Regions from separate parts of the Xanthomonas theicola genome, predicted to be linked through region 2. Evidence: predicted binding sites of a transcription regulator. Region 2 holds the regulator's gene; the other holds the start of a gene.
The links. The regulator FliA, encoded in region 2, starts transcription of late flagellar genes. The targets are predictions, from matches to a motif close to TAAAGTTTNNCNNNCNNNGGCCGATAA.
Positions count from the first base shown of each region.

Region 1 (4,719 bases), 140 kb from region 2:
ACCAAACCGTGGAACGACGACGAACTGCGCGAGCACATCCGCCAGGCGTTCCGCACGCATGACGAGCAGCGGCGGGATGGGCAGATGTGAGGCCGGGACTGGGGACCGGGGACTGGGGACCCGGAAAAGCGTAAGGGCAACGGCGCAGCAGCGCCTGCGCGCCAGGAGCGCCGCTCTTCCGGGTCCCCGGTCCCCGGTCCCGGCTTCACTTCGGCTGCCGTACAGGAATCACGATGCGAAAGCTGGAGCCTTCGCCGACGGTGCTGGCCGCGTCGATGCGGCCGTGGTGCTTGTTGATGATGCCGTAGGAGATCGACAGGCCCAGGCCGGTGCCGCTGCCGACCGGCTTGGTGGTGAAGAACGGGTCGAAGATGCGCTGCAGCAGGTCCGCCGGGATGCCGGCGCCGGAGTCCTTGAACTCGATCCACACGTCCTCACCATCCTGGCCGGTGCTGACCGCGATGGTGCCGCGCTCGCCGATCGCCTGGCCGGCGTTGAGCAGCAGGTTCATGTACACCTGGTTGAGCTCGGACGGCAGACACTCGACCAGCGGCAGGTTGCCGTAGCGGCGGTCCAGGGTGACCTTGTACTTGAGTTCGTTCCAGATGATGTTGATCGTGGACTCGAGCCCGGCGTGCAGATCGACCAGCTTCCACGATTCCTCGCGGCCGGAATACGAAAAATCCTTCAGGTCGCGCACGATGCGCGTCACCCGCTCGATGCCCTCGCGCGATTCGGCCATCAGCTGCGGCAGGTCGCGGCTGATGAAGTCGATGTCGAAGCGGGTGCGGATGTCGTCGATCTCCGGGATCAGCGCCTTCGGATCGGACGCGCGCAACGCGCGCTCGTAGGCCTCGATCAGGGTGAACAGGCTGCGCAGGTATTCCTGCAGGCTGCCCAGGTTGGAGTGCACGTAGCCGATCGGGTTGTTGATCTCGTGCGCGACGCCGGCGGCGAGCTGGCCGATGGAGGCCATCTTCTCCGATTGCAGCAGCTTTTCCTGCGCGCCGTTGAGGCGCAGATAGGCCTGGCGCAGTTCGGCATGGCGCTGCTGCAGTTCCTGCTCGTAGTCCTGCTGGCCTTCGATGCCCTGGATCAGCACCAGGTAATGGCCGTCGTCGCGGTCGGCATGAAAATACAGGTGCGCCAGCACCACATGTTCCTCGGTCGGCAGGCTGCCGCTCCAGCGGCCGCTGCTGCGCGCCTGCGACAGCGCATCGCCGGGCAGCCATTGCGCCAGGCGTTCACCCAGCGCCTGGCCGTCATCGCCGGTCTCGGGACGGCACAGGTGCGCGCGCGCGGCGCTGTTGGCCAGCAGCAGGCGGCCATCGGCGCGGAACAGCAGCAGTCCTTCGTACATCAGTTCGCTCAGGGCGAGCAGGCTCTTGCGCGAGGGCAAGGGCACCGGATCGCTGGAATCGGGATCGGCGGAATTCACGAAAGCAGATGGGTGACGAGCGGGCGCTCAATCATACGCCGATGCCGCCGCCGCGTGCGCGACGCCGGCACGCGGCCGGCGCGGAATGGTCAGGCGATCGCCAGCGGGCGGCTGGTCCGCAACGTGCTGGACTGGCCGTGGGCGTCGTAGGACGGCGCGCTCTCGCTGCGGCCTAGGTGGCGCAGGGCCCAGTTGACCTCGCGCCGCCGTCGCGACAGCAGCGCGCCGTTGGCGCGGTTGGCGTCGGCCAGTTCGCGCAACTGCGATTCGGCCTCGGCGCCGGCCGGTACGTCGGCCTCCAGCGCGCGCAGCGCGTCCAGCTTGTCGCTGGTCGCCTGCATCAGCCGTTCCACGTTGTGATCCAACAAGGCCTGCCGTTCGCCGGCGAGCGCGTCGCTGAGCTGTTGCAAGAGGTTGGTCACGGGCATGTTCATGCGCTGAGCTGCTGATCCATGGCGAGCATGCGGTTGGCGATCGCGTCCGGGTCGATCTTGTAGCTGCCGCCCTGCAGCGAACTGCGCACCGACTCGACCCGGTTGCTGTCCACCGCCGGCGCTGCCGCCAGCTGGCGTTGCAGGGTCTGCAGGCCCGACGCTTCGCCGGTCAGGCTCAGGCTGTCGGAGGCGGCCGCGGCGTTGACCGCGCGCGTCTTGCCATCCTCGGACGCGGCGGATGCGGCCTTGGTGTTCACGGACGAAGGACGAAGGGTGGCCGGGGTGGGCGAATTCCCTTCAATTTTCTGGCTCATGACGAAATCCTGCTGCGGGTTCGATAAGGTTAACGGCGTTGCGGCAGGAGACTTTAGCCCGGATCTCACCGCGTCACAAAAACGTCGCCGTTTTGCGACACCGTTCCCTGAACGACACGACGCGACGACAGGTTCTCGACGGACACCCGCTCGTTTTCGCCAGCGTCGCCGAGCGCGCGACCGGCCATGCGCACTTCCAGGCTTCCGTTGCGTGCCACCAGTGCCACATTGTCGCCGCGCCGCACCAACCGCTGCGCGATCAGGTCGCTGGCCGTCAGCAGGCTTCCTGCCGACAGCGTGCGCCGCGCCACCTTGCCGATCGCCGCCGCCGGGTCGGTCATCGCCGCACCGACGATCCGCGCCGCGTCGCGCTTCTCGGACACCATATCGGCAGCGCCGAGGGTTTCTCCAGCGGCCAGGCCGCGGCTCAGCACCAAGACGTTCTGCAGGCGTCGCACCTTGACCGGCACGAACAGGCGCCAGCCGGCCTCGCGCGGGCAGCTCACTTCCACCGTGGTGGTGCCGGTGGGCTGCGCCTGCAGCGGCGCCGGGCACAGCGGCACGCGCACCGACGGATCCAACGTCGCCTCGGCCTCGGCGTCGGGGCCGATGGTGGACAGCGCTGCGGCGCGGATCGAGTCCACCGATTGGAAATCCGCGGCCCGGGCCGGCACGGCCGTCGCGAGAACCACTAGCAGGATCAGGCGCATGGCCGTCTCTTTGAAGGATGGTGATGTGGGCAGCTGCAAGCAAAGCCTGTGCCACCATGCGCGTGGCCGGTGGCCATGCCGCGCAGCGGGCTGTTTCCAGTGCAGCGTGCATCGGCCGCAGACGCGGCGCGCGGCGCGGCGGCGTTTGCGCCAACAGGGGCTCAAGTTCCGCCGCGCAGGCGCCGATATGAACGCCATGTCTCATGACCTGCTCAACCGAATCGACCAGCGCACCCGCTTGGCGGGCCACAACCGGCTTGCCCTGCTGCTGTTCCGGCTGGGCGGTCGTCAGCTTTTTGGCGTGAACGTCTTCAAGGTGCAGGAAGTGCTGCGCCGGCCGGAGCTGTTCCAGGTGCCGGGGCTGCCACTGCAATTCTCCGGCGTCGCCGATGTGCGTGGCCGCTCTGTGCCGGTGCTCGACCTGGGCCTGGCGATCGGCCACCCGGAACGCGAACCGCATGCCGACAAGGCGCCCGGCTACCTGGTGGTCACCGAGTTCAACCGCTCGGTGCAGGGGTTCCTGGTCAGCGGCGTGGAGCGCATCGTCAACATCGCGGTGGAGGACATCCACCCGCCGCCGGAACTGGGCGCCGAGTCCAGCTACCTGACCGCGGTGACCCGCTTCCAGGGCGAGCTGATCCAGGTCATCGACGTGGAAAGCGTGCTCGCCGACATCGCCCAGACCCGGGTCGAGGCGCAGATCGACCCCGCGCTGGCGCTCACCGGCTCGCAGCTGCAGGTGCTGGTGGTGGACGACTCGCGGGTGGCGCGGCAACAGATCCGCAGCGTACTCGACCAGCTTGGGGTCGGCGCCACCCTGCTGTCCGACGGCCGCCAGGCGTTGGACCATCTCCTGCAGATCCAGGCCAGCGGCGAGAACCCGGCCGACCGCTATGCCATGGTGATCTCCGACATCGAGATGCCGGCGATGGACGGCTATACGCTGACGACGGAAATCCGCCGCCATCCCGGTCTGGCCGGCCTGTACGTGCTGCTGCACACCTCGTTGTCGGGCGTGTTCAACAACGCCATGGTCGAACGCGTCGGCGCCAACGCCTTCGTCGCCAAGTACAGCCCGCACGAACTGGCCGACTACGTGCTGGCGCGGCTGCGGGTGGTCGCAGAAGCCCAGGCCGCCTAGGTTCCGCGGCCCCCGGCGCGACGCCGGCGGCCTGGCCGCCTGCCTCCCCCACCATGGCGGAGGCGATCCTCGCGCGGCGCGCGGCCCCCACGCCCCCGGTTTTGGCACAGGCCTTGCCTGTCTCCCTGCAACGATCCGCGGGAGCGTGCCATGACCAATCCGATTTCATCCTTCCTAGGTGTCCACGGCGACGCCCTGCCGCTGCGCGAGCAACGGATGAAGCTGATCGCCAGCAACCTCAGCAACGTCGACACGCCCGGCTACAAGGCCCAGGACCTGGACTTCGACGCGGCGATGCGCGCCGCGCAGGGCCAGCGCGACGGCAGCCAGATGGCCGTCACCGACAGCCGCCACATCGCGGTCGGCGGCAGCACCGGCCTGAATCCGTTTCAGGTCACCCGCGAGGCCAACCAGCCCAGCCTCGACGGCAATACCGTCGATGCGGATACCGAACGCGCCGCCTACGGCCGCGCCGCGCTGGAGTACCGCGCCTCGCTGAGCTTCGTCGAATCCAAGGTGCGCGGCATGCTCACCGCGATCACGGGCCAATAAGCATGAGCAATCTGCCGATCTTCGATGTCGCCGGTTCTGCGCTGCAGGCGCAGTCGGTCCGGCTGAGCACCATCGCCAGCAACCTGGCCAACGCCGACTCGGTGGCCGGTTCGGCCGAGGCCGCCTACAA
Region 1 is NZ_CP049017.1:969,993-974,711, reverse strand. It holds gene G4Q83_RS04290 (EAL domain-containing protein) at 1-90, shown strand, start outside; gene G4Q83_RS04285 (ATP-binding protein) at 206-1,360, opposite strand; gene G4Q83_RS04280 (flagellar protein FlgN) at 1,528-1,866, opposite strand; gene flgM (flagellar biosynthesis anti-sigma factor FlgM) at 1,869-2,186, opposite strand; gene flgA (flagellar basal body P-ring formation chaperone FlgA) at 2,252-2,896, opposite strand; gene G4Q83_RS04265 (chemotaxis protein) at 3,093-4,037, shown strand; gene flgB (flagellar basal body rod protein FlgB) at 4,188-4,589, shown strand; gene flgC (flagellar basal body rod protein FlgC) at 4,592-4,719, shown strand, end outside.
Region 1: G4Q83_RS04265 (chemotaxis protein) is a predicted target of FliA. The motif match lies at 3,059-3,085, and genes of this name have one in related genera.

Region 2 (4,719 bases):
GCGCCGATCAGCGTGCCGCTGCCAAGCCCGTTCGCCGCCCCGGCCGCCGCGGCCAGCGCCGCCGCCGTGCCAGCCTGGCTCGAGGACGTCGCCGCGGTATCGCCGACCCCGGCCGCCGCGACGGCGCCCGTGGTCGCGCCGCCGGTACCCGCCGCGCCCAGCGCCGGGATCCCGGCGCTGCCGGCCCTGGCGCCGGTGCCGAGCTTCCCCGCGATGCAGAACGACGAACAATTGACTCAGCTGCGCGACGAACTGGCGCTGATGCGGCAGATGATCGAGCGCGAGATGAACCGGCTCACCGACGAACGCCTGCGCGGCTCGCCGGTGCGCGCCCAGGCGCTGGAACTGATGGACGACTACGGCTTCGACAGCGGCATCACCCGCGAGGTGGTCATGCAGATCCCGGCCGACCTGGAACTGCACCGCGGCCGCGGGCTGATGCTGGGGTTGCTGTCCAAGCGCCTGCCGATCGCGCCGCTGGACCCGATCGAGGAAGGCGGCGTGATCGCCCTGATCGGCCCCACCGGCGCCGGCAAGACCACCACCATCGCCAAGCTGGCCTCGCGCTTCCTGCAGGGCCACGCCGCCCGCGACGTGGCCCTGGTCACCACCGACACCATCCGCGTCGGCGGCCGCGAACAGCTGCACAGCTACGGCCGCCAGCTCGGCATCGCCGTGCACGAGGCCGACAGCGACACGGCGCTGCAGCAGCTGCTGGAGCGCCTGCGCGACTACACGCTGGTGCTGATCGACACCGCCGGCATGGGCCAGCGCGACCGCGCCCTGGCCGCACAGCTGCACTGGCTGCGCGCCTCGCGAGTGGTCCGGTCCTTGCTAGTACTGCCTGCCAACGCGCATTTCTCCGACCTGGACGAGGTGGTGCGCCGGTTCGCCGGCGCCGATCCGCAGGGGGCGATCTTGACCAAGCTGGACGAAACCGGGCGGTTTGGCAGTGCCCTGTCGGTGGTCGCGGACCACCGGCTTCCCCTCACCTGGGTGACCGATGGTCAGCGCGTGCCGGACGACCTGCACCGTGCCAACGCCGCCAGCCTGGTATTGCGCCTTGAAGATTTGCGGCGCGCTGCCGATAAGCCCTGTACTCCGGAGCAGACCCATGCCGTCGCGTGATTACGTCAATCTCACCAATGCCTTCCCCCTGTCGGCGACGCGCAGCGAACCGCTGGGCCCGGTGCGCACGATCGCCGTGACCGGCGGCAAGGGCGGCGTCGGCAAGACCAACATCTCGGTCAACCTGTCGATGGCGCTGGCCGACATGGGCAAGCGCACCCTGCTGCTGGACGCCGACCTCGGCCTGGCCAACGTCGACGTGCTGCTCGGGCTGACCCCCAAGTTCACCCTGGCCGACCTGGTCGCCGGGCGCTGCACCCTGGAAGAGGTGCTGGTGGACATGCCCAACGGCCTGATGGTGGTGCCCGCCGCCTCCGGCCGCCGGCACATGGCCGAGCTGCCGCCGGCCCAGCACGTCGGCCTGGTCAACGTGTTCTCCGAGCTGCAGCGCGAACTGGACATCATGGTCATCGACACCGCCGCCGGCATCACCGACAGCGTGCTGACCTTCTGCCAGGCCGCGCAGGACGCGGTGGTGGTAGTGTGCGACGAGCCGGCCTCGATCACCGACGCCTACGCCCTCATCAAGGTGCTCTCGCGCGAGCGCGGCGTGGACCGGGTGCAGATCGTCGCCAACATGGTCCGCGACCTCAACGAGGGCCGCCTGCTGTACGACAAGCTGAGCCGGGTGTGCGAGAAGTTCCTCGGCGACGTGTCGTTGAACTACCTGGGCTGCGTGCCGCAGGACGACTGGCTGCGCCTGGCGGTGCAGCGCCAGCAGCCGGTGGTCAAGGCCTACCCGTCCAGCCCGTCGGCGCAGGCGATCGCCGAAATCGCGCGGCGCACCTCGCGCTGGCAGGCGCCGACGGCGGCGCGCGGCAACGTCGAGTTCTTCGTCGAACGGATCATCCAGCAAGGGGTCGCCGCATGAACGCCGCCGCCCAGTACCGCGCCGTACAGCGCAACAGCGCCAACGACTACATCGCCCAGCATTCGGACCTGGTGCGGCGCATCGCCCACCACCTGGCGGCGCGGCTGCCGGCCAGCGTGGAGATCGACGACCTGATCCAGGCCGGCATGATCGGTCTGATCGAGGCCTCGCGCAGCTACGACGCCGACCAGGGCGCCTCGTTCGAGACCTACGCCTCGATCCGCATCCGCGGCTCGATGATCGACGAGATCCGCCGCGGCGACTGGGTGCCGCGCTCGGTGCACCGCCGCGCCCGCGACGCCGCCTCGGCGATCCGCAAGATCGAGCAGAGCACCGGCCGCGCCGCCGCCGCCAACGAAGTGGCCGCGGCGATGGACATGCCGCTTCCCGAATACCTGCGGTTGATGGAAGATGCCGCGCGCGGCCAGGTGCTGAGCCTGGAGTCGCGCATCGAGGACCACGGCGAGCTGGACAGCATCGCCAAGGGCGGCCCCAACCCGCAGCAGATGCTGGAGCGCAGCGAATTCGGCCGCGAACTGGGCAAGGCGATCGCGCAGTTGCCCGAACGCGAGCAGTTGGTGCTGTCGCTGTACTACGAACAGGAATTGAACCTGAAGGAAATCGGCGCGGTGCTCGGCGTCAGCGAGTCGCGCGTGTGCCAGATCCACGGCCAGGCCACGGTACGGTTGCGCGGGCGCCTGAAAGCGTTCGAAGCGGCCGACGCCGGCCTGGAAGACGAAGAATAAGACCCAAGGGAGTTAGCGGTGAACAAGAACATGCGGATTTTGATCGTGGACGATTTCTCGACGATGCGGCGCATCGTCAAGAATCTGCTCGGCGATCTGGGCTTCACCAACACTGCAGAGGCCGAGGACGGCAACAGTGCGCTGGCGGCACTGCGTTCGGCGCCGTTCGAGTTCGTGGTCACCGACTGGAACATGCCCGGCATGACCGGCATCGACCTGCTGCGCAACATCCGCGCCGACGACAAGCTCAAGCACCTGCCGGTGCTGATGGTGACCGCCGAGGCCAAGCGCGAGCAGATCATCGAGGCCGCGCAGTCCGGCGTGAACGGCTACATCATCAAGCCGTTCACCGCGCAGACCCTGCAGGAGAAGCTCGGCAAGATCTTCGAACGCCTGGGAGCGACCGCCTGATGAAAGCGACCGCCGAACGTAGGGCCCTGATCGAACGCCTGCAAGGTGCGCTGGACGCACTGGAACGCGGGGACGAAGCCGGCTGGCGCAAGGAAATCGACACGCTCGCCGCCTGGCGCACGCGGCCGATGATGCAGGGCCTGAGCCGGCTGGCGCGCGACCTGGGCCAGGCGCTCGGCGAGCTGCCCACCGTCCCCACCGAGGCCGGCGAGCTGGACGATGCCTGCTCGCGCCTGGACCACGTGGTGGCGATGACCGAACAGGCCAGCCATCGCACCCTGGACCTGGCCGAGGAATGCCGCGCGCTGGCCGAACAGCTGCGCGCCGGCGGACTGAGCGGCGAGCAGGGCGAGATCCTCGACAAGATCCGCCACAACCTCACCGAGATGGCCCTGGCGCAGAGCTTCCAGGACCTGACCGGGCAGATCATCCGCCGCGTCGCGGCGATCGTGCGTCGCGTGCACGAGGGTTTCGGCGCGCTGGGATTGCCGCCGAAGGACGACAACAAGAAGGCCGACGGCGGCCTGGCCGGCCCGGCGCTGGCCGGCCTGGACCGTCACGGCGTGTCGCAGAACGACGCCGACGACCTGCTGTCCGGACTGGGGTTGTAGGACCTGCCTACGCGATTGGAATAGGCCACGCCGCGCTTTGGTGCGGGCGGGGCAAGGAAGAATGAGGGAATTTATGCCGATAAACGACCGAATGATGACGCAGCACCGCGCGCACCAAAGCGCGGCCCTTCGGGTTGCCGTGTCCGGCCCCCAGGCGGCTGCGCGCGGCTTGAACAGGCGGCCAGCCTGTCGCTGCGCCGTGCACAACCACCTGGGGGCCGGACACGACAACGCGGCCTATTGCAATCGCGTGGGCAGGTCCTAGTCATGAGCGCCGTGCCCGACGACATCGCCGCCGATTTCATCATCGAGGCCCAGGAAATCCTGGACCGGCTCGGCGAGCAACTGGTGTCGCTGGAGCAGGCGCCGGAAGACAGCGCGCAACTCAACGCCGTGTTCCGTGGTTTCCACACGCTCAAGGGCGGCGCCGGCTTCCTGGCGATCAACGCCATGGTCGAGCTGTGCCACGCCGCCGAAGACACCCTCGGCCAGGCCCGCGCCGGCCAGGCCACGCTGCAGGCGCGGCACTTCGACGCCGCGCAGCAGTCGCTGGACTATCTGCAGTCGATGCTGGACGCGTTCGGCAACGGCAGCGAACCGCCGCGCGCGCCGCCGCAGTTGATCGCGCAGTTCGCGACCAGCGGCGAGGAGACAGCAGTGGTGTCGGGACGCGGGAAAAGCACTGCGCCTGCAGTGGCCGGCTCCGCTGATTCGGACCTGATCGGCGACGACGAGTTCGAAGCGCTGCTCGACGACTTGCACGGCAGCGCCGCGCCTACCGCCAAGCCGCAGCTTTCGCGAGTCCCGAGTCCCGAGTCCCGAGTCCCGGCGGCGCCGAAGGCCGCCGCGCCCGCCAAGGCCGCCGAACCCGAGCACACCGTGCGCGTGGACACCAAGCGCCTGGACGCGATCGTCAACCTGATCGGCGAACTGGTGCTGTCGCGCAACCGGC
Region 2 is NZ_CP049017.1:1,107,069-1,111,787, reverse strand. It holds gene flhF (flagellar biosynthesis GTPase FlhF) at 1-1,128, shown strand, start outside; gene G4Q83_RS04935 (MinD/ParA family ATP-binding protein) at 1,115-1,999, shown strand; gene G4Q83_RS04930 (RNA polymerase sigma factor FliA) at 1,996-2,745, shown strand; gene cheY (chemotaxis response regulator CheY) at 2,764-3,156, shown strand; gene G4Q83_RS04920 (protein phosphatase CheZ) at 3,156-3,767, shown strand; gene G4Q83_RS04915 (chemotaxis protein CheA) at 4,035-4,719, shown strand, end outside.